DNA from 2 places in the Paenibacillus sp. JT22N7 genome. Region 2 is predicted to be linked to the other one. Evidence: predicted binding sites of a transcription regulator. Region 2 holds the regulator's gene; the other holds the start of a gene.

Region 1 (11,493 bases), on a different contig from region 2:
TTCGCTTTTGGCGGGAGAAGGGGGCTTTGTTAAACCTGTTTTTCTTCATTTTGACACCAGATTAAACAATGTATTATACTTGATAAGATAGTTTCGCGGAAGGGATCTGGGGAGACGCAGATGACAGAACAGGTGATTGCAATGATAGGCAATGGCAGGACGGATTTTGTTTTATTCGGGGAGGATGAGGTATGAATCTCGCCAATAAAATCACGCTGGTTAGAATTATTTTAGTGCCGATTATTATGGTTTTCCTACTCGTTAATATGAATGTGGGCTCAGTTGTATTTGATGACTATTCCATTACATATAACCAGATTATTGCGGCGATTATTTTTATTGTGGCAGCGAGTACGGATGGTTTGGACGGGTATATCGCCCGTAAGAACAAAATCGTAACCAACTTAGGCAAGCTTCTCGATCCTCTCGCTGACAAGCTGCTTGTGGCTGCGGTTCTGATTTCCCTTGTGGAGATGGATAAGCTGGCTGGCTGGATTGCCATCCTGATTATTAGCCGTGAATTCGCCGTTACGGGACTTCGTCAAATTGCGCTGCTTGAGGGCAGTGTTATGGCGGCCAGCAACTGGGGCAAATGGAAAACAGCTATACAAATTACGATGATTATCTCGCTTTTGCTTAACAATTTCCCATTTGCTTTCATCTCATTTCCATTTGATTTGATTGCAAGCTGGGTCGCAGTTGCGATTACGCTTTATTCCGGAATTGATTATTTTGTGAAAAATAAACATCTAATACCGGTTGAATAACGATGAAACGCGCTTTGCCGTTTTTTGAAAAGCATCTTTCCTGTTTCGGGAAGGATGCTTTTGCTTAAAATATAAGAAATTTATAAGTTACACCCCTATAATGGGCTTATATTTCATCGCGAAATGGCGCTGCCATTACCTAAAGGAGGATGAATAGCATGAAAGCAGAAATTATTGCAGTAGGTACAGAATTGCTGCTCGGACAGATTGTAAATACAAATGCACAGTATTTGTCCCAAGAGCTGGCCGCGCTAGGCATTGATGTTTATTTTCAAACCGTAGTCGGGGATAACCCCGAGCGTATTCGCAAAGCAATTGTGACAGCGAGAGAACGCGCTGACCTGCTCGTGTTTACAGGCGGTTTGGGGCCCACGCTTGATGATTTGACGAAGGATGTGCTGGCTGCTTATTTGAGCCGTGGTTTGTCCTTGCACAAGCCTTCCATGGATAAAATCGAAGAGCTGTTCAGCTCAAGAGGCGTACATATGGTTGAAAGCAATCGCAGACAGGCATTGTCTATCGATGGAAGCGTACCGCTGCACAATGCGGCGGGCCTTGCGGTAGGCAACGCTCTGACGGAGGATGGCACGCATTATATGCTGCTGCCGGGACCTCCACGGGAAATGAAGCCGATGATCGACGGGCCGGGCAAGGAATGGCTGCGGACGCTGCTCGGGCATGAGCAGCCGCTTTATTCGCGGTTGCTGAAGTTTGCAGGCATTGGGGAATCCAATTTGGAGGCTAAACTGCTCGATCTAATCGAGGCTCAGGTTGACCCGACAATTGCTCCTTATGCGAAGGAAGGCGAGGTAGCTATTCGCGTTTCGACGAAGGCGGCCACACAGGCAGAGGCTGATGGCAAGATTGATGCGACAGTGGAGCAGATTATTGAACGCATTGGAGAGCATCTATACGCCCAAGAGGACATTCCGCTGGAGGAGGCGGTCATAAGACTGCTTCGCGCTAGCAGACGCAAGCTAGCTAGTGCTGAGAGCTGCAGCGGCGGTCTGCTAGCAGAGTTGATTACGAGCGTACCTGGAAGCAGTGGGGAATACACGGGCGGTGTTGTAACGTATACGAATGAAATGAAGCATGCGCTGCTAGGCATACCTCTTGCGCAGCTAGAGGGCGAAGGGGCTCCTGGCGCCATAAGCGAATCGACAGCTGCGCTAATGGCTGAGCGGGTGCAGCAGCTCGCAGACAGCGATTTCGGCGTGTCTATAACAGGTGTTGCTGGCCCTGCGGAGAGTGAAGGCAAGCCGGTAGGGCTTGTTTATATAGCTATTGCCGAGCGTGGCAAGGAGACGATGGTTTATCCATTGCAATTAAGCGGCAGCCGGACGATTATTCGCGTTCGCGCTGTAAAAACATTGCTGTACCGTTTGTGGCTTGCAATTCAAAACTAACTATATAAGAGTTCTTCGACCAAAATTTGGCGAAAGGTGTTGCTTTTTGCCGGAAACGGGCGTATACTGAACTCAACTTACGGAAGAACCGTGGCGAAGATAACTTTGCTGCGGTTTTTTTTGTTTAGTTACAGATATTTAAAAGTTGCATGCCTTCCGTCGGCTTCACAAAAAAAACGAATGTATGTTCGAAAAAGTGCTTGGCAAAGGGTCGGAAAAAGGTTATCATTATATTATAAATAACGAAGGATGTGAGTTGATTGGCTGATCGTCGTGCTGCGTTAGATATGGCTATGCGTCAAATTGAGAAACAATTCGGCAAGGGCTCTATCATGAAACTAGGGGAATCAACACATATGCAAGTGGAGGTCGTGCCGAGCGGCTCGCTTGCTTTAGATATCGCACTTGGAATCGGGGGTTTCCCGAGAGGACGTATTATTGAAGTATATGGACCGGAATCATCTGGTAAAACGACCGTTGCGCTTCATGCGATTGCAGAAGTTCAACGTGCAGGCGGACAAGCTGCCTTTATCGATGCGGAGCATGCACTTGATCCGTTATATGCAAGCAAGCTGGGCGTTAATATCGATGAATTGCTGCTTTCCCAGCCAGATACAGGGGAGCAAGGGCTGGAAATTGCAGAAGCGCTCGTTCGTAGTGGCGCGGTTGACATTGTTGTTATCGACTCTGTTGCAGCACTTGTACCTAAGGCTGAGATCGAAGGCGACATGGGTGACTCGCACGTTGGTTTGCAGGCACGCCTAATGTCACAGGCACTTCGCAAGCTATCCGGAGCCATCAGCAAATCGAAGACGATTACGATCTTTATTAACCAACTGCGTGAGAAAGTCGGCGTTATGTTCGGTAACCCTGAGACGACACCAGGTGGACGCGCTTTGAAATTTTATTCCAGCGTACGTCTTGATGTCCGCCGGATTGAGACACTGAAGCAAGGCAATGATATGATTGGTAACCGTACACGTATTAAAGTTGTCAAAAACAAAGTGGCTCCGCCGTTCAAGCAAGCCGAGGTTGACATTATGTACGGTGAGGGCATTTCCAAAGAGGGTACGCTCGTTGATTTGGGCGTTGAACTCGATATTGTACAAAAAAGCGGTGCATGGTTCTCTTACAATGGCGAGCGCCTCGGTCAAGGCCGGGAAAATGCTAAGCAGTTTTTGAAAGACCATGAAGATATTGCAGACGTCATTGATAAGCAAATTCGTGATGCCAGCAACTTGGTAGCGACTGCTACTCAAGCGACAGGTCTTGGTCAAGAAGAAGAGGATGAAGACGATTTTGATGAGTCTGAATTGGACTAATACGCTCAATTAGTAGCGAAATGGATAAAGAATGATGATGACGCCGTTCCTTTCTAGGGACGGCGAACTTGTTTTATTTAGCATTTATAACTAGTTGCAAAACGTAACATGGAGGGCCTATGATTGAAATCAGAGCGGTTGAGAAAGACAGCAAGCATCGAAGCCGCTATCTTATATTCGCGGAAGGCGAAGAGCCGATTTTATCGGTTCATGAGGATCTGTTGATCCGCCATACACTGTTTAAAGGACAACTTCTTACAGAGGCGCAAATAGAGGAAATTGGCAGCGAGGACGAGCGTTATCGCGCTTATGCGATGGCGGTTTATTATTTGGGTTTTAAGCCGCGGACAAGCAAGCAAATAAAGCAGTATCTGAAACGGAAACTAATTGCTGAGGATCATATTAATTACACCATTGAGCGTTTAGAAAAGGAACATATTGTGGATGATGAACAGTATGCGATGCAATTTGCTGCTCAGCGAATGAAAAGCAGCCAGAAGGGCAGGCGTTACATTCAGCAGGAATTGCTGCAGCGGGGTGTGTCCAAAACAGCTGCGCTTGCCGCTACTTCGGCAATTGACAGTGAGATGGAGCTTGAAACAGCTATTGCTACCGCTTCCAAAAAATGGCGAACTATAAAAGGCGAGCCGTTTGAGCGCAGACGCAAGCTGGCAGCTTTTTTAATACGAAGGGGCTTTCCTGTAGACATTATTAAAGCCGCAGTAAAATCAGCGGAAGAGAATGCATAATCAATAAAGCAAAAAGATCACGTTGGGCTTTTGCTTGACAATTGATTTTACCAAAAGATAAAATGAATTTGTATTCCTTCCACATCAAATCTATTTTCCTTCCAAAAATTGATTTGAGAAGATTATTTTCGGCAAGTTGTTAGAAGATGAAAACGGTATGGAAACCGACTAAAATCAAATATCATTCCAAGCGTTTGCTTTTGTGAATGCAACGAGGAGGTGAACAAGAGGATGAATCCTATTTGGACGATCTTGATCAGTCTCGTTGTTGGCGTTATTTTCTTTGGAGTTGGTTATTTTATTCGAAAGTCGATTGCCGAAGCCAAAATTTCCAGTGCTGAGCAGGCTGCTATCCAAATCGTAGAAAATGCGAAAAAAGAAGCAGAAGCGCAGAAAAAGGAAACGGTGCTGGAAGCGAAAGATGAAGTCCACAAACTTCGTACCGAAGCTGAAAAAGACATTCGTGAACGTCGTAATGAGGTTCAGCGACAGGACAGACGTTTACTCCAGAAAGAGGAGTCGTTGGATAAAAAATTAGAAGCGCTGGAACGCAAAGAAGAATTAGTTGCCAACAAAGAGAAACGGATCGATGAAACCCAAGAACAGATTGATACCATCTATAAGCAGCAGCTTAGCGAGCTGGAGCGAATTTCCGGCTTGACGATGGAAGGTGCGAAATCGATTATTTTGTCTAATGTTGAACAGGAAGTACGACATGAGACAGCGCAGATGATCAAGGAAATCGAGCAGCAGGCTAAAGAAGAAGCAGATAAAAAAGCACGTGATATTATATCGCTCGCTATCCAACGTTGTGCGGCTGATCACGTAGCAGAAACGACTGTATCAGTCGTCTCCTTACCGAATGAGGAAATGAAAGGCCGCATTATCGGACGCGAAGGTCGTAATATCCGCGCTCTGGAAACATTGACCGGTATCGATCTCATTATCGACGATACACCGGAAGCGGTCATCCTGTCCGGCTTCGATCCTATCCGGCGTGAAATTGCCCGAACTTCACTTGAGAAGCTTGTCGCTGACGGACGTATCCATCCTGCTCGTATTGAAGAGATGGTTGAGAAATCACGCAAGGAAGTGGACGAGCGTATCCGTGAATACGGTGAGCAAGCTACTTTTGAGGTGGGTGTGCATGGCTTGCATCCTGACTTGATTAAGATTTTGGGAAGACTCAAGTATCGGACAAGCTACGGTCAAAACGTGCTCAAGCACTCCATGGAGGTTGCTTACTTGACTGGACTTATGGCTGCCGAGCTGGGCGAGGATATTACTCTCGCGAAGCGTGCAGGCTTGCTGCATGACATCGGTAAAGCACTTGACCATGAGGTTGAAGGCTCGCACGTTGAGATTGGCGTTGAATTAGCCAAGAAGTACAAAGAACATCCTGTTGTTATTAACAGTATCGCTTCCCACCATGGCGATTGTGAAGCCACTTCGGTTATCGCAATGCTGGTTGGTGCAGCTGACGCCTTGTCGGCAGCACGTCCAGGCGCACGCCGTGAGACGCTCGAAACGTACATCAAGCGTCTGGAGAAGCTGGAGAATATTTCGGAGTCATTCGATGGTGTTGAGAAATCGTATGCCATCCAGGCCGGCCGTGAAGTACGCGTTATGGTACAGCCTGAGAAGATTGACGATACAGAAGCATTCCGACTCGCTCGCGACATTACGAAGAAGATTGAAAGTGAGCTTGATTATCCAGGCCACATCAAAGTCACCGTTATTCGTGAGACACGGGCTGTGGAATACGCGAAGTAAACAGCATAGCAACGCGGAAAAGTGGCTGCCCTGCAGCCACTTTTCCTGTCTGAATAGGTAAAAGGAAGTGAGCAGCAATGAACGTATTATTTATTGGGGATATTGTTGGAAGTGTAGGGCGTGCAGCCGTTAAGCAAGTGCTTCCAGCGCTTAAATCGAAATACAACCCGCATATTATTATCGTAAATGGCGAAAATGCAGCGGCAGGCCGGGGCATTACAAAGAACATTGTCAATGAGCTGTTTGAATGCGGTGTTCATGGGATTACGATGGGCAATCATACTTGGGATAACAAAGATATTTTTGACTGGATAGATGATGAGCCTCGTATCGTAAGACCTGCGAACTTCGCGGAAGGAACGCCAGGACAAGGCATGGCGATTATTAAAGCGAACGGCAAGCAGCTCGCCATTATAAATTTGCAGGGAAGAACGTTTTTGCCGCCGATTGATTGTCCGTTTCGCAAAGCGGATGAGCTAATCGAGGAGGCGCATGGAACAACGAAAAATATTTTGGTCGATTTTCACGCGGAAGCGACTTCGGAAAAAATTGCAATGGGCTGGCATTTGGCTGGACATGCTTCTGTCGTTGTAGGGACACATACACATGTTCAGACGAATGACGACACGATTTTGCCAGGCGGCACAGCCTACTTGACGGATGTTGGCATGACGGGGCCGAAGGACGGTGTGCTGGGGATGGAGCGCAATGCGGTGCTGCATCGGTTTATGACCCAAATGCCTACACGTTTTGTCGTGGATGAAGGCAAATGGCATTTGCATGGCGTGTCGATCCAAATCGACGATGCGACAGGCGAAACGACCAAATTCCAAAAAATTAGACTTGTAGAAGAAGATTGGCTGCTCATGTAGCAGCTTTTTTTTATTGAAAGTTTAGACAATTCAGAACAGTTTGTTAATTTCGGCAATAAAAGCAGGAATTTTTCTACCTCTCTCGAATACTATTGCTAGTAGTGGAATCCATCCATCATTCCCGAGGAGGTACATTTTTATGGATGTATTAAAAGTTTCAGCAAAGTCCAATCCAAATTCCGTTGCAGGTGCGCTGGCCGGAGTTTTACGTGAACGCGGCGCCGCTGAATTACAAGCTATCGGGGCGGGTGCACTAAATCAAGCAATTAAGGCAGTTGCGATTGCGCGAGGATTTGTTGCTCCCAGCGGGGTGGATTTAATTTGTATACCGGCTTTTACAGACATCGTGATTGATGGCGAGGATCGGACAGCGATTAAGCTCATTGTTGAGCCTAGATAAGCGCTTAAACGAAGCCTTAAGTCGTTAGAGAAATGTAGAAAAAAGTTCATATGTAACGCCTGCCTACAATCGCGTAAGCAGGTTTTTTGCTTTATAGTGACATATGTTGTTGTGGGATAAAACAAATAAATGTTATGATTGCCCTAGCATGTTGCGGGTTAGGGCACATGATCCTTGTTGCAAGGAAAGCAGATCAATAAGCGAAGGGAAGTAAATGCAATGACACAAAAACTAGTACCTGTAGGGGTATCGGCACGCCATATTCATTTATCTCAAGAGCATGTCGCGATTTTATTTGGAGAAGGCTACGAGCTGACGGAGGCGAAAGCTCTCTCACAGCCAGGACAATATGCAGCAAATGAAACGGTTGCCGTAATCGGACCGAAATCTTCTTTTCCTAAAGTAAGAATTCTTGGGCCTGTCCGCAAGGCGACTCAGCTTGAAGTTTCCCGCACGGATGCTTTCTCGATTGGTGTAAACCCGCCTGTTCGAGAATCCGGTGATATTAGCGGTTCGGCTGGCATTACGCTGAAAGGGCCGGCTGGCGAAGTGACGATTGAAGAAGGCGTTATCGTTGCAGCCCGCCATATTCATTTCCACACGAGCGATGCTGAAAAATGGGGCATTGCCGACAAGCAAAAGCTGAAAGTGCGTTTTGGCGGAGATCGTGGCGTCGTATTTGAGGAAGTGATCGCCCGTGTATCCCCAGATTTCGCATTGGACATGCATATTGATACGGATGAAGCGAATGCCGCAGGCATTAAAAACGGGGATACAGCTGAAATTGTAGGCTAATCATCCTTTTTCCAAGATACAGCTTGTGAAGAAGCTGTAATAGGTTTTTCTCATTTTTGAAACGGATAGCAGCTCCTTCGCTGCTATTCGTTTTTTGATTTTTTCAAGCAAATAAGAAGGCGTTTTCAAGATTTGTTGGAAAAAATAGAGCATTAGCAGCAACAGTAATGGATTCGATGGACTTATATGTGTTATAATTTCTTATTGATGTTTAAACACGGGTGAGCACAAGGATATAAGGATGTGACTAAAGCATGACAAAGGGGAATTCAGCGGATTTGAAAGCCGCTAATAAAGATAGGGATTACTCGAAATATTTTGATTTCTCTGATGCGAAGGTGCTTAGCGAGGAAGACGGCAAAATCACCTATCGAATCAAAGGACGCAATATTCAAATCAATGCTGCTCCGAACCACAAGGAAGAGAAAAAACGGGGCAAAGAGGATATAGAGGTTCATTATGATTTTTCCATACCGGAGGAATTCCGGACGCTGGGCAAAGGCAAGTTTTATTTGATTCAAACGTACGGCTGCCAAATGAATGAGCATGACACGGAAGTTATGAAGGGCATGTTCGAGGAAATGGGCTATACGGCGACGGAGGATCGGACTGAGGCGGATGTGGTGCTGCTGAATACATGTGCGATCCGGGAAAATGCCGAGGATAAAGTGTTCGGGGAGCTTGGGCATCTTAAGGTGCTGAAGCAGCAGAAGCCGGGCTTGCTGCTCGGCGTATGCGGCTGCATGTCGCAGGAGGAATCGGTTGTCGGACGTATTTTGCAAAAACATTCCTTCGTCGATATGATTTTTGGTACGCATAACATTCACCGCTTGCCGTTCCTGCTGCAAAATGCCTATTTCAGCAAAGAGATGGTTGTCGAGGTGTGGTCCAAAGAAGGCGACATTATCGAAAACATGCCGAAGAAACGTGAAGGCATGCGGGCTTGGGTTAACATTATGTATGGGTGCGATAAATTTTGCACTTACTGCATTGTGCCTTATACAAGAGGCAAGGAACGCAGCCGCCGTCCGGAGGACGTCATCGCCGAAGTAAGGGAGCTGGCAAGACAAGGCTTCAAGGAAGTGACGCTGCTTGGGCAAAACGTGAACGCTTACGGCAAAGATTTTGAAGATATAGCGTATCGCTTTGGCGACCTCATGAACGACATGTCTAAAATCGACATTCCGCGTGTTCGGTTTACAACGAGCCATCCTAGAGATTTTGATGATCATCTCATTGAGGTGCTGGCGCAGCGGGGCAATCTGGTCGAGCATATTCATCTGCCTGTTCAATCGGGCAGCACGGAAGTGCTTAAACGGATGAGCCGTAAATATTCGCGTGAAATGTATTTAGAGCTTGTGGGTAAAATTAAGGCGGCTATCCCGGATGCTATGCTGACCTCTGATATTATCGTCGGGTTCCCTGGCGAAACGGATGAGCAGTTCGAGGATACGCTCTCGCTCGTTCGCGAGGTGGGCTTTGACTCAGCCTATACCTTCATCTATTCGCCGCGTGAGGGCACGCCAGCTGCCGGTATGGAGGATAATGTTCCACTTGATGTCAAGAAACGTCGGCTGCAGCGTCTGAATGATTTGCTGAAGCAGATGAGCCTGGAGAGTCATGAACGGATGATCGGCACGACAATCGAGGTGCTGATTGAAGGTGAGAGCAAAAATAACGCAAATGTGCTAGCTGGACGTACACGTACGAACAAGCTCGTTCATTTGGAAGGCCCACAGGAATGGATTGGCCAGCTCATTCAAGCGAAAGTAACAGAAGCGAAAACCTGGTATATTAAAGCAGAGCCTACAGGAACGGAGCTGCGCGAAGCGGTTGTACTCTAAACGAAACGGAAGCTTTGCTGCCAAAGGACGGCTTCAGCCGTTTACACTTGAAACTAAATAACAGGAGAGATGATATATGTCTGAGCAACAAACGGTCCAAGGCAATACGGAGCATGGCCATCACCATCATGAGCATGGTGAAGGATGCGGCATTCCAAAGTTTGATACGCGTGATTTGCTAATTCGCGAAGACATTATGAAGAAGGCGAAGGAGCTTGCTGACCTGATTTATACTTCTGAGGAAGTACAGCATTACCGCCGTGCGGAAAGCCAAATTCAAGGCAATACGAAAATTCAGGAATTAATTGCGACTGTAAAGAAAAAGCAGAAGGAACTAGTCGCATTTGAGACAACTTTCAAAAACGAAACGATGGTCAAAAAAATCGAGCAGGAAATGGAAGTGCTGCAGGATGAGCTGGACGGCATTCCGATTGTAACGGAATTCCAGCAAAGCCAGTCCGACATCAACTATTTGCTGCAGCTCGTTATTTCCATTGTACGGGATACGGTTTCTGAGAAAATCAATGTGGAGGCAGGAGCTGAGGAAGCGCCTGCTGAGTGCGACTAACAACTTGCTTGAGGTTGAACCAGTGGAATTCGGGCAAGTGCAATGAAACAGGAAAGGGGCTGTGCAATGGTGGAATACCATTGCTTGCAGCCCCTTTTTTTGTAACTGTTGAAGGTAAAGAGTGTAATGAATTTGAAGGAATTTATGGTGTTGTTGTGAATGGAACAGCAGGAGCGGCGTTTTTATTGCTAGTTGAAGCTTGTATCCGCAAAATATAAGGCTTTAACGCCAGCGTTATAATGACGGCCAGTACGGACTTGGCAGCATCGCCGGGGAGGAATGGGTAGCAGCCATTGATCATTGCTTTTTGAAACGAGAGGCCTGTTGCTTGCATGAGCCAAGGGATGCCGATGACATAAGCAAAAAAAGAACTAAACAGCTCGAAAATGACAAATAGCAAAATAGCAGTTGCGACCCGATTTTTTGCTGCAAAAGAGCTATGAAGCAGCTTGGATGTGAAGAAGCCTACAAGCAGAGCGCAAAAGGGGAAGGCAACGAGAAAACCGCCGGTAGGTCCAGCTATCATGCCGAAGCCGCCATTTCCGTTAATAAGCGGAAGTCCGATCGTGGCCAGTACAACGACAATCAAAATAGAGAAAAATCCATTGCGTGCACCGAGGAATAGTCCTGCGAGGGCAACGGCGAGCGTTTGAAGGGTAATCGGTACGGGTGAAGCGGCAAACTTGAATTGAAGGCTGCTCATGACAATAAATAAGGCAGCGAACAAGGCTATGTACACCATGCTGCGAATATTCGTACTGCTTTTGATCAATGAAATCGTCTCCTTTAAAATGATGATTGCTTTTATAATGTTAACCAATTATCATTTGTTTATGGTTAACAAAATGGATTGTAGCACAGAGCGGCGCTTTGGGGAAGAGGGCAGGTGAAATTTTTTTGAACGATTATTTAATACGGGTTGAGGGGCTTACGGTTAAGCCACGCGTTTTTGATGCGGCGAGTGAGCAGCTTCCAATAATAAGAGGTGTCAGTCTTG
Region 2 (11,493 bases):
TTCACGATTTCGTTAGGGCCAATCTCTTTATTACAATGTCGGCATGTTTTGCGTAATTTATCGGCATACCACAATCCTTGTGTAAGCTGCGAAATGATATATCATTTACTAGAAAGAAATTCATTTATCATGAAAATCCGTATTGCATTCAGCATGTCCCCATGTAATGATGAGTTTAAAAGATATAGCGGTAGTAGACGTACCCAAGCCACTCACACCATAGAAGATACTAGGGCCGTAAAGGGAGACGATAAAATTTGTTGGAATTCATTTTATTTATGCTTTTCTCCATTGTTGAGGGTTTCGGCATTCTTTACTTAATGCTCAAGATATACCGATACGATGCAGCAAGCTTTTATCCAGCACTACTTGTTGTAACGTTAATGAGTTTGCAAAGCTTTTTTTTGAGGGAGGAACTTTCGCTCGAAAGTATCGTGCCAGTTATCAATATTTTTGTGTTCGTAATATTTCTATCGGTCGTTATCAAGATACCTTTTTTTGCAGCATTAATTATTACTGGTTTGGGATATTTTATTTTCGCCTCTATACAAGGTGCTATTGTTAATACCATACCTTTTTTCTCATTAGCAGAGATTAAAGTGCATCCATATATAGGGTACTTGCTACAGGTCATCACAGCCGGGGTTAACCTTTCTATTGCCTGGGGACTAAACCGTATGCGAATTGGCTTTATGGAGAGCATCTCAGAAAAGATGCGTTTTCCTCATGAACAGAGAGTGGTCGGAGGTTTTATCATTGTGATCTTGCTCGGATTCGGTTTTATACTCCACCAGCGGAGCGAGTTGTTAAATATTATTTACTATTTCCTAGCAGCATTATTTTTCTTTGTATATTCGTACCTCAAGGAGGTTAAGCCCCATGGTGGAAACTATTTCGAGAAGACTAGCAATAAGCATTAAATCAGTCGTTCCGGAGCATCCAGCATCGGAAGCTCGCTTGCAATACGCTTTGTCGTTTATCTTAAACGCTTTATTTATAATTACAGGTGCGCTGCTCATATCATTTTTCACTGGGCGGACAAGCGGCGTTGTAGCAGCGTTGATATCATTTGCGATACTTAGGCAGGTATCCGGAGGCGTACACCTAAAATCGGGCACTATGTGTGTCATAGTATCCGTAGGAGTGGCGACGGCATTGTCTTTCACGCCTAACTTTCCGGGAAAAATGTTGGTGATAATCAATCTCTTAAATCTATTGATTGTATTGATGTTTTCACCAACAGACATAGAAAAACAGTCTCGTATTCCAAAGCGTTATTACCCACTACTTAAGCTTTTATCTGCCTTAATTGTATGTAGCAATCTATTGATAGAATCGTCTATAATTGCATTAACTCTGCTTGTGCAGTGTTTGACTTTAATTCTGGCAAAGGTGGTGAGTACCCATGCTAAAAAATCTAGTATATAAATTGGCTTCATTATTGGACGGCGCGGCTGTTTTTTCAGTAAGAACAGCAAGCTTCCTCTATGTCAATCAGCCAGAAACCCCAGAAGAATTGTTGAAATAGTGGTGAACATCCATGCACTTATACACGATCGATACGTTGACCGTCTCCAAGGACGAGTTAGGCACATTAGGTCTAGGTTCTGTTAAGGTACAGGACATTATAATTATTAAATCCTTATCGGAAAAGAAGCGCATAATCATACACACTCTGACGGATGTTTACTATACTATGGGTACTCTTGTATACTGGGAAACGGCGCTTAACAGCAGCGGGTACAATTTCCTTGTGCTCGATCGTTCAGAAATGATTAATCAAGATAAGGTAATATTGCTGAATCCTAAAACAGGAGATGCTTACTTTGAAAGGATTGTTAATAAACAATCTAAAAAATGCGGCGTAGCATACCATAGAGTCAAAGATTTTGTCGAATTTATGCTGAAGTACAATCCGGAAATTCAACTAATGTAGCCCTTCCTACAGGAAAAGGGCTATTTTTGTGCGGTAAATTAACGTTCTTAATTTGTCAAGACTAATTCGACATAGTGCGACATAATTCACGATCGCCAATTTATATTTACTTCTTCCAGTAAGTCCCTGATAATACAGGTATAAGCCTATTACATCAGGGGGATGCAGGTCATGGAGATAGCAGAATTTGAAAAAAACGCCGCATTAAAGTTTGCTGAGTTCAAAAAGAAATGGTCTGGTAGAGGAGCAATACGAACAACTTTTCGGCTTGATACAGATTCAGCAGTCCTTGTCTTTGAACAGGATTTCACGAATTTGGAATATGATTTATTAGACTTTACAAAGTCTGAAAATCGAATGGACAAATATTTAAAAAGGATTGTGAATGTAATGACAGGGGACTTTAATCCTTTTCTCAATACGTTACATGAAGGTCTGCAAATTACGGCGATGAAGACGACTGTAGAGGGATGGGCATTCAGGTATCAGATCACCACAATGGTGTTTAATAAAAATTTGCGACAACTCGTGCTGTCTGATGATATAGACAAGAGTAAAATCTCAAAAAGCACTAAATAAAAAAGTTGGTGACTGTATGGTAAGAAGCCGGACCGGGCCGACACAATGACGCTGATAAGAAGCGTACTTTGTGTCGGCTTTCTTGCTAGATGGAGGGTTAGCGAAAGGGGGGGATGGATAAAAGAGAATCGTCTTTCTTTCTTGAGTATCTGTTGGATAAACTGACGATCCACTTCCAGTGCCCGTGCAAATTCGGCTTGTGTCATCTTCATGCGCTTTAAGTGTTCGGGCAGCCGGCTATCTCCCAATTCAATGGATGCCACAGGATTCGTCTCCTTTCGTTTGCCTATGGATCAAATTATAAATATAGTTTTAAGGAGATTCTACTAGTCGTTACTTTATATAGAAGATTCTTGATGAAACTACACACAGGAGAGAATATTAATGAAGGAATATGAAATGAGCATAAGCTTTAATTTAAATGAAGAACATTTAGAATTATTGATAAGGGCATCCCTTATTTAAAAAAAGATCGTGCCACCTGTAATGGTGAATGTGGTAACTCCAAATGTAATATCTAAGCTAATTATAGATTAATGGATTATTGAGTCGAGTGAATAATATGAGTCATAATAGAGGGTACTTGAGCTATTTGCTTAAGTACCCTTCTAATATTTGATTATTATTTGTCCCCAAATCCGAGTAGTTTAGGCTGGCGAAGTAGTCCGGAATCAGTAAATTCCAGAGCTGTAACACGAGCTGGGAAGGGGACTGAAAGCCACACAACATCAGATTTTACCATGCCATGAGTTAGCTCTTTAAAAGGGCACTCACCAGGATGATCTACCATAAACTGATGAAGTACTTGCTTGGATGCTTGATCCAAGCCCGAAACGTGCCCGATGTAACGATTTTCATATCGCAGGACAAGGCTTGAAACAAGTCCATCCCGCAGTTTTATGCCGACGACGTCAGCGACTATCCGTACTTCTTTGCGTTTTTTAAACCAATATTGATGTTTTTTCCCCTCCATGTAAGGGCTATCTAATCTTTTCGAGATAATTCCTTCCCATTCACGTTCATTGAGCCAATTCCAAAGTGCTTGTCCATCGGAATGCAAATCGGTTACAAAGAGTCGAGGCGTTTTCTCTGGAAATGAGGCTTTCAGTTTCTCAAAACGTTCTTTATAAGGGAGTTTGCGAATGTCCTCGCCATTCGAATTGATCATATCAAACATTACAAATATAAGGCCATCATCGGGGGTGCGTTTTCGCACCCCTAACTTGGCCCTTTGAAAATTTGGACGCACTCCATCGAAATAGGCGATTTCTCCATCCAAGATACAAGGGCCAACGCGGATCGGCTCTAATAATGCCACTATTTCCGGGAAAGTATGATTACGCGGCTCCAGCCTTCGTCCGAATAGTTCAACCCTCCCTAAACCATCTAAGCGGACCAAAGTGCGCACGCCGTCCCATTTAATTTGATAACCCCATTCGGGTCCTTGGGGAATATTGGAAGAGGTTATTGGAGCCATAGGGACAGAAGGGAGCTGCATGGTCATGATACGTTACCCTTTGCTTTGGCTGTTCTCTTTTTCTTGGTTGAGGGAGCACTTGGAGGCATGGCGGCGGATTTTGTAGCATCCAAGCTTGCTTGTAGCGCGGCCATAAGATCAATGACATTGGTCCTTCCTTCAGCTGTTGGTGCAGATACAATATCAACACTCTGTCCTGCTATTTTTTGTTGAATCAATTCAGTTAATGCGATACGGTAATCGTCCGTATATTTGGCAGGATCAAACGGTTCGCTGAGCTGTTCTACCAGCATCTTAGCCATATCGAGCTCTTTATCATTAATCGTTGTTTGCACAGGTATGTTAGGAACCTGGGATATGGCCCTAATCTCGTCTGGAAAAAACATCGTTTCCAAACATAAGCAATTTCCCACTACTCTGACAGCTGCTAGGCTGCTTTTACTGCGAATAGATATTTTGGCTATGCCGATTTTTCCAGTTTGTTTTATGGCTTCAAGCAACAAGCTATATGCGCCAGCACCTGCCATGTCAGGGGAGAGGTAATAGGCTTTTTGATAATAGACCGGGTCAATTTCGGCCAAGTCTACAAAATCAAGAATCTGAATAGTTTTGGCGGAATCAGGCTTGATAGCTTCAAGCTCTTCTTCTTTGACAATTACATACTTACCTTTTTCATACTCAAATCCCTTAACGATCTCTTCCGGACTAATCTCCTTATTGCAATGACGGCATGTCTTAGCGTAATTAATCGGCATGCCGCACTCTTTATGGAGACTGCGAAATGATATATCCTTGTCTTCCGTTGCAGAGTGCATTTTGATCGGCACGTGCACCAACCCGAAACTAATAGCGCCTTTCCAGACGGTATGCATAATAATTCACTCCTTATTGTTTTATTTTTAGAGTGTACATTTACTGGAAGGATATTCATTTAGCATGAAAATCCGTATTGCATTCAGCATGTCCCCATGTAATGATGAGATTAAAAGATAAAGCGGTAGCAGACGTACCGAAGCCACTCACACCATAGAAGATATAGGGCCGTAAAGGAAGAAGATGAAATTGTATTTAAAATAAATGCTCCTGTACGGGGTGATTTATGTTTCTTATCTAAGTTAATTTATAGTTAAACTAGACCACGAAATGAAATGTCCATATCCTCAGTTGTTGAGTGTATCTTAACAGGTACATGGACCAAGCATAAGATATAGGACGTATTATTCATTTAGCATAAAATTTGATATTGCCAACAGAGTTGACGTCATGCAATGATAAAACTATAATTTTACTTTTCTAAAATTTCATTCAAAGACGGTGGTATTTCCGGATGGATACGATTGGTTATTTAGCCTTTAGCATGCTAGATGCTGTTGCAACGGTTACTCTTATGTTTAAATTTTATCGACAGCCCTTGTTCGCGCATAAAATATCATTGATTTTAATTTGCGCTTGGGTTTCATGCTTATCTTACATAATTCGAGTGGTGCTTGACTTGGGTCCGATGGTTGATATACCTATCCAGTTTGTTGTATATACATTGCTATTTAGATATGCACTGAGTATTAAGGTTTTGTATTCGGGCATGATGGTCGCCGTAGGATTCGCGGCATATGTAAGTTTGCAGTTCCCAGTGTATTTCCTTGCTACGGCCATCGGCATAAATGATGCTGTTGCAGGAATGTCTGGCGGTGTAGCTGTATATACCATTCAGTTGCTAACCGATATTACAGCCTTATTGCTGGGGACATTTTTGAAGAGACGTAACTATGGGTTTTCTTTTATCCAGATTCCTCCTCACGAATTTAGTATTCGAGAGAAGATGTTTACAGGAATAAACAAAATTATTATTATATCTGCCTTGTCAACAGCTATTATCATAACTGCGACCATATATATGACAATTCACTTTAATGCTGCAATCTATGTATACCCTTTAGTTTTAATCACTTTCAGCATTCTTTACTTTTTATCAAGGAGGCGTGATCGGGAAGATGATAGAATATATCTGCAGAAAAATGGCCAATTCAATAAAAAGGGCTGATCCTCAGAGCGACGTATCTGTCAATGTGATGTCCTACCAACTCGGAATCTGGGTAAATCCAACAGTCATAATATCCGTTTCATTAGGCATTGGATGGGCGACAGGCGCTTTCTTATTGACGCTGTTAGGCATGCTTGCCTTTTGTACCTTGCGGCATTATACAGGTGGATTTCATTTTAGCTCTCTAACCGTTTGTGCTGCTGTCTCCATTACGCTAATAAGCATCATCCCACATGTTGTATTAAGCGATTCCCACTTAGTAGTATTGAACTTATTAAACGCGAGCTTATTATTGATTTTTCTGGGAGGGAACGGCGTTCCTTTGCTGCTCGTATTATCAAATATATTTTTTCAATCAGATGTAATCGCGCTTGCATTTTTGGCCCAAATGCTTTTGGTTATTATCGATCAGATTGGAGGTGTTAGAGATGATGCAGAAACTAGCTCGTAAAATTGCGGTGAAGCTGCTAAAAGGTGCTAAACGTTCAGCAGAAGGCAAAAGCTTTAAAACATTCATCGGAGCGCAACCTATCCCGAAAGAACTTCGTAAGTAGATGGTCCGCTAATGAATATGACAACTGAAATTCTTGGACAACGGGTGTATGGCAATGTGATAGACGGGGAGCAATTTGATACATTCAAATTGGGTGAAGTTTTTTTCGTAGATGTTTTCCAGCCTAAGAAAAACTATTCTGTCCCGAGATTTTATACAGCCAAAGGTGTATTTACGGTAATACTGACACTGGAAGGCTGTAAGCAAATATTTTTACCATTAGGCTTTGTTCTATTGGATAGCATTAATCTTGTTAATATCAATTATATTCAAGCTGTAACCGTCGAAAGCTATGCAATCACAGCGCATTTCCCCGGGGGCTATGAAACAAGTGTGGCGAAAGGGAAACTTTATTTGGTAGAACACCTAATACAAAAGAGCTGATCCCATCACGGGATCAGTTCTTTTGTATAAAACATATATCCTCGTAAATGTACAGCAAATTTAGGAGGTTAATAGAACATTTTATTCCATAACTGAGTATTTCGAAGGCTGTTATACAGCGAATGAAGCTAAAGGAAAATTATCTTTAGAGGAACACCTGCTTAAACAGAGCCAATCCAGAAGTGGGTAGAATCATTTTAATACACATTTTCATTATTATGTCAATATAAATCGATACTAGTATAGAATGCGCAAAACGTTTCGACAAAAAACGACAAAATGGTATGGGATCCTGTGATATATTAAAAATGTAAAACAGAGGGAAACAAATATCATTATAGAGACAGAAAGATATTAAAGCAGGAATGATCGAGTTCCAGGCAGCGGGGAGATAAAGCCGCATTCATTTTCGTCTCACAGTCCAGCGAATTGAAACTAGTTTCACTGCGCTATACTGTTGATTACGGGATGTTGAGCTCTTCCTCGCTGGGTTCGATCAGATCCATGACATCAAATGAATGATGAAACAATAGCATACATACCGGTAACCGATTGTAAATTTGGAGAGGGCTGACACGAGTATTACTGATGTAGATATCAGTAGTGCTTTGTGTCAGCCTTTTTATATGGTGGTAGTTATTGTGAAAATCGACACAACTGACCGTGAGGAAACAAAGTTAAGTGAAGTGAGTAGACTCGAGCGTTTTTATATTTTTATTATTAAGTATAAATTCCTATTATATTTTCCGATATAAGGTATATTATGTTGAGCGAAAGGGATCTAAATATGGCAAAACGTAGAAGGAAGAAACAGGAGTTGGACCCAGTACAAGCATTTGTGCTGCTTCTTATGCTGGGTGCAGGTTTTGGTGCGTACAAGCTTGCAAATTCTTTTATTTTTGCGGGTGTGGCATTTGGTGCGGTTATGTTGTTGTATGCAAATGTAGTGATATCAATTGCTCGCAAACGTAATGAACGCCTTAAGCGTTCCGGTATCGCAGAAATAGATAAGATGGAGGGCCGACAGTTCGAGAAGTATCTTGGACATCTTTTAGAGGCTCATGGCTACAAGGTAACGGTGACGCAGCTGCAGTCACATTAGCAAAGTCAAATGCCGTTCGGCTTATTGATCGAGCAGAGCTCATTGAAATGATTTTGAAGATCAATACCGATAAATCAATTCCAACACCACAAACCAATACAGAACAAAACAATACAGAGAAAATAATTACCAATCAAATAAGAAATGAAGTAGCATGTGCAAAATGTGGCCAGCCATTAGTTCGTCGTAAAAGTGCGCGTGGGGAGTTTTTGGGTTGTTCAAGCTTTCCCAAATGTCGTCATACCGAGGCAGTCTGAGGAGGAAGACCGATAGCTGGAAAAAATCCTCTGACTAAATTAAAAAGCTGCATCCAACCCGTTTCTAGTGCGGGCAAGGATGCAGCTTTATTCTTGTATGAAGGGTATGAAATTTCTAGGATTAATGAAAATCACGGAACAAGCCGATGACTTTGCCTAAAATCGTAACGTTCTTCAGGCGGATAGGTTCCATGGTTACATTTTCCGGTTGGAGACGGATATGATCCTTCTCGCGGTAAAAGGTTTTGACTGTTGCTTCATCGTGCTCAGTCATGGCGACCACAATATCACCGTTAGTAGCGGTCTGCTGCTGGCGTACAATAACGTAGTCGCCGTTATGTATGCCGGCTTCAATCATGCTCTCGCCAATGACATTAAGAATGAATACATCATCATCTCCTACGTAATGGGAAGAGATGGGAAAATATTCTTCAATATTCTCAGTAGCGGTAATCGGTACACCTGCAGTAACTTTACCGACGATTGGTACATGGGTAACAGCAGGACGGATAATCCCGTCGACATCTTCCTGATCCAAAATCTCGATAGCGCGAGGTTTAGTCGGATCGCGGCGGATAAGCCCTTTCTTCTCCAGACGGTCCAGATGACCGTGTACAGTAGAGCTTGAAGCAAGTCCAACTGCTTCTCCAATTTCACGTACGGAAGGCGGATAACCCTTCTCGCGAACTTCGTTCTTTATAAATTCCAGAATCGACTGCTGGCGATTGGAAGCTTTGGACAACACGATCACTCCAGTTCACGCACTCCATGATGAGTGCGACATGAATTTTGATTGAAACTTTGATCCATGCACTTCATCTGAAGTGCAATATGAGTATTTATTTCTCAAATTATAACATGGAACCGCCGTTCGTACAAACATAAGTTCCTAAAAACAAAAGTTCGCATTGTCTGTTGACCACAAACAAATGTTCGTGTTAATATCGAAACAGAACAAACGTTTGGGAGTGAGGGCAATGATCATTTATCCAGAATCCTATCAATCTATTTTCTCAGAGAAAGCGCCTGTTAAGGCGGCAAAGATGAAATGGCAAATCAGCATGGCTGGATTTAGCAACTATGCTTTGAAGTTGGCGGTGTGTCTGACTCTGTTTATCGTATTGTTTTCTGGTTTTTTATTGGTGCGCACAGAAGCTTCAGTGAATCATGTTGCGCCAGCGTCTGCTGGAGAACAGACGGTAGTGGTTGCGCAAGGCGATACATTATGGGAGCTTGCACGTAAATACTCGGACAGTTCTGATGATATACGCTGGTCCGTTTATCAAATACGGGAACGCAACCAGCTGTCGTCGCCAGATATATGGCCTGGGCAGAAGCTGGTCATTCCTTCTCCATAGCTTCATTAAGAAGCATGCCTCTATACTATACGCAAGCTGTTTGCATGACGGAAATCATGTAGCTGTTCTTCGTAACTTTTGAAGCGTGAATACTCGACCTAAATACAGAATAGATCGGAACAATGATAGCATTATCGTTGTACGATCTATTCTGTATTTAATTATAGCCCCATTTTCTTGAAATATAGGAAAGGATATGATTTTCTCATCCATTCTCTATATTTCTCGGACTGAAACGCGCTGCGCCGCCAAAGGACGGCGACAGCCGTTTCACCTTGACAACAGCGTATTGGTAATGTCAAAGTAGAAAGAGTTTGGGAAAAGTACAGCAAGTGAGGTGAGCAATCAATGGAAGAGCTTATTGCCAGAATTAATGAATTATCCCGTAAAAATAAAACAGTCGGTTTGACGCCCGAGGAACTGACGGAACGGGCTGAGCTGCGCAGTAAATATATGGAGCAGTTTAAAAGCAATTTTCGCCAACAGCTTGATACGATTAAATTCGTAGAAGATGAAGAGAGTGAAGCGGGAGACGAGAAGCCACAGCATTAATTATTTTAATGGGAGAGGCGGTCATCATTTTATGAAATACCAACTGCTTGGACGTAGTGGACTAGCTGTTTCTGAACTTTGTCTTGGAACGATGACATTTGGCAATACAACGAATGAGCAGGATTCGCTTGAGATGATCAATCGTTTTGTGGAGCGCGGCGGCAATTTTCTCGATACGGCGAACGTTTATGTAAGCGGACGCTCTGAAGAGATCGTCGGAAAAGCGATTAAAGGCCGTCGTTCTGAGATGGTCGTTGCTACAAAGGTTAGAATGACAACATCTCCTGATATTAATGGAGTAGGGCTGTCCCGCAAGCATATTATGGACGGCGTGGAAGCGAGCCTCAAGCGACTGCAAACCGATTACATTGACTTGTATCAGGTTCATGTATGGGATCATGCTACGCCGATTGAAGAGACGCTGCGGACGCTCGATGATCTTGTCACATCAGGCAAGGTGCGTTACATCGGCTGTTCTAACTTTTTTGCATGGCAGCTTATGAAATCTTTGGCATGGAGCGATGCTAATAGGTATGTACGCTTTGTTTCGCTGCAGCCTCAATATAGCCTCGTTAGTCGCCAGATGGATCGCGAAATGATGTCGCTTTGCCTAGAAGAAAACGTTGGCGTTATTCCATGGGCTCCGCTTGGTGGCGGTTTTCTGACCGGCAGGTATGATCGCACAGAGCCGACAGAGGGCAGATTGACAAGCAAAGTAGGCGAAAGTGCTTGGGCAAACCGGGCAAATGAGCAAAACTTTGCTGTTTTGGATGCTGTATTAGCAGCTGCCAAGGAACTTGATAAAACACCTGCTCAAGTTTCACTGAATTGGCTGCTGCAAAGGGAGGGCATTACGTCCCCAATCTTTGGTGCTAGTACGCTTGCGCAATATGAGGATAATATGGGAGCTGTCGGCTGGACGATGCCTGAAGAAATATGGAACCGTCTGGATGAGGTCAGCGCGCTTGCCGAAGACTATCCGAATCGTTTTATTGCAAAATTCAAACGTCCGTTTTAACGAATTACTGTGAAACCTGGAGATATACGGTGTCAGCCTGCATCACTTGTCTGACTTGATTTATTAAGCGTGATTTTGTGCTGCAGCCATAATAAGGAGGAACGAATTTGTCACGTACATGGGAGCGCAAGGTGCGCCGAAATACGAACCAAATTAACAAAAATCGCAAAAAACAAGGCGGCCCAAGCTTTAAACCAGCTGGCCCCCAATCAGATCGTTTTGTTGGCCGCAGCTAT

The links. The regulator LexA, encoded in region 2, represses DNA repair genes until DNA is damaged. The targets are predictions, from matches to a motif close to CGAACATATGTTCG.
Region 1: recA (recombinase RecA) is a predicted target of LexA. The motif match lies at 2,351-2,364, and genes of this name have one in related genera.

The regions. Positions count from the first base shown of each region.
Region 1 is NZ_JBXENY010000009.1:129,420-140,912, reverse strand. It holds gene pgsA (CDP-diacylglycerol--glycerol-3-phosphate 3-phosphatidyltransferase) at 192-767, shown strand; gene AC50Y5_RS23205 (competence/damage-inducible protein A) at 926-2,173, shown strand; gene recA (recombinase RecA) at 2,434-3,495, shown strand; gene AC50Y5_RS23195 (RecX family transcriptional regulator) at 3,615-4,244, shown strand; gene rny (ribonuclease Y) at 4,476-6,017, shown strand; gene AC50Y5_RS23185 (TIGR00282 family metallophosphoesterase) at 6,095-6,889, shown strand; gene AC50Y5_RS23180 (stage V sporulation protein S) at 7,029-7,289, shown strand; gene AC50Y5_RS23175 (phosphate propanoyltransferase) at 7,509-8,084, shown strand; gene miaB (tRNA (N6-isopentenyl adenosine(37)-C2)-methylthiotransferase MiaB) at 8,339-9,928, shown strand; gene AC50Y5_RS23165 (YlbF/YmcA family competence regulator) at 10,005-10,496, shown strand; gene AC50Y5_RS23160 (biotin transporter BioY) at 10,639-11,268, opposite strand; gene AC50Y5_RS23155 (ATP-binding cassette domain-containing protein) at 11,394-11,493, shown strand, end outside.
Region 2 is NZ_JBXENY010000003.1:173,850-185,342, forward strand. It holds gene AC50Y5_RS09240 (Ku protein) at 1-74, opposite strand, end outside; gene AC50Y5_RS09245 (hypothetical protein) at 258-920, shown strand; gene AC50Y5_RS09250 (accessory gene regulator ArgB-like protein) at 880-1,428, shown strand; gene AC50Y5_RS09255 (cyclic lactone autoinducer peptide) at 1,406-1,528, shown strand; gene AC50Y5_RS09260 (LytTR family transcriptional regulator DNA-binding domain-containing protein) at 1,541-1,936, shown strand; gene AC50Y5_RS09265 (hypothetical protein) at 2,108-2,515, shown strand; gene AC50Y5_RS09270 (ATP-dependent DNA ligase) at 3,138-4,019, opposite strand; gene ku (non-homologous end joining protein Ku) at 4,016-4,864, opposite strand; gene AC50Y5_RS09280 (hypothetical protein) at 5,320-6,033, shown strand; gene AC50Y5_RS09285 (accessory gene regulator B family protein) at 5,984-6,484, shown strand; gene AC50Y5_RS09290 (hypothetical protein) at 6,462-6,587, shown strand; gene AC50Y5_RS09295 (dipeptidyl aminopeptidase) at 6,599-6,970, shown strand; gene AC50Y5_RS09300 (restriction endonuclease) at 7,758-8,072, shown strand; gene AC50Y5_RS09305 (topoisomerase DNA-binding C4 zinc finger domain-containing protein) at 8,120-8,329, shown strand; gene lexA (transcriptional repressor LexA) at 8,451-9,071, opposite strand; gene AC50Y5_RS09315 (LysM peptidoglycan-binding domain-containing protein) at 9,307-9,687, shown strand; gene AC50Y5_RS09320 (DUF896 domain-containing protein) at 10,036-10,239, shown strand; gene AC50Y5_RS09325 (aldo/keto reductase) at 10,271-11,257, shown strand; gene AC50Y5_RS09330 (hypothetical protein) at 11,365-11,493, shown strand, end outside.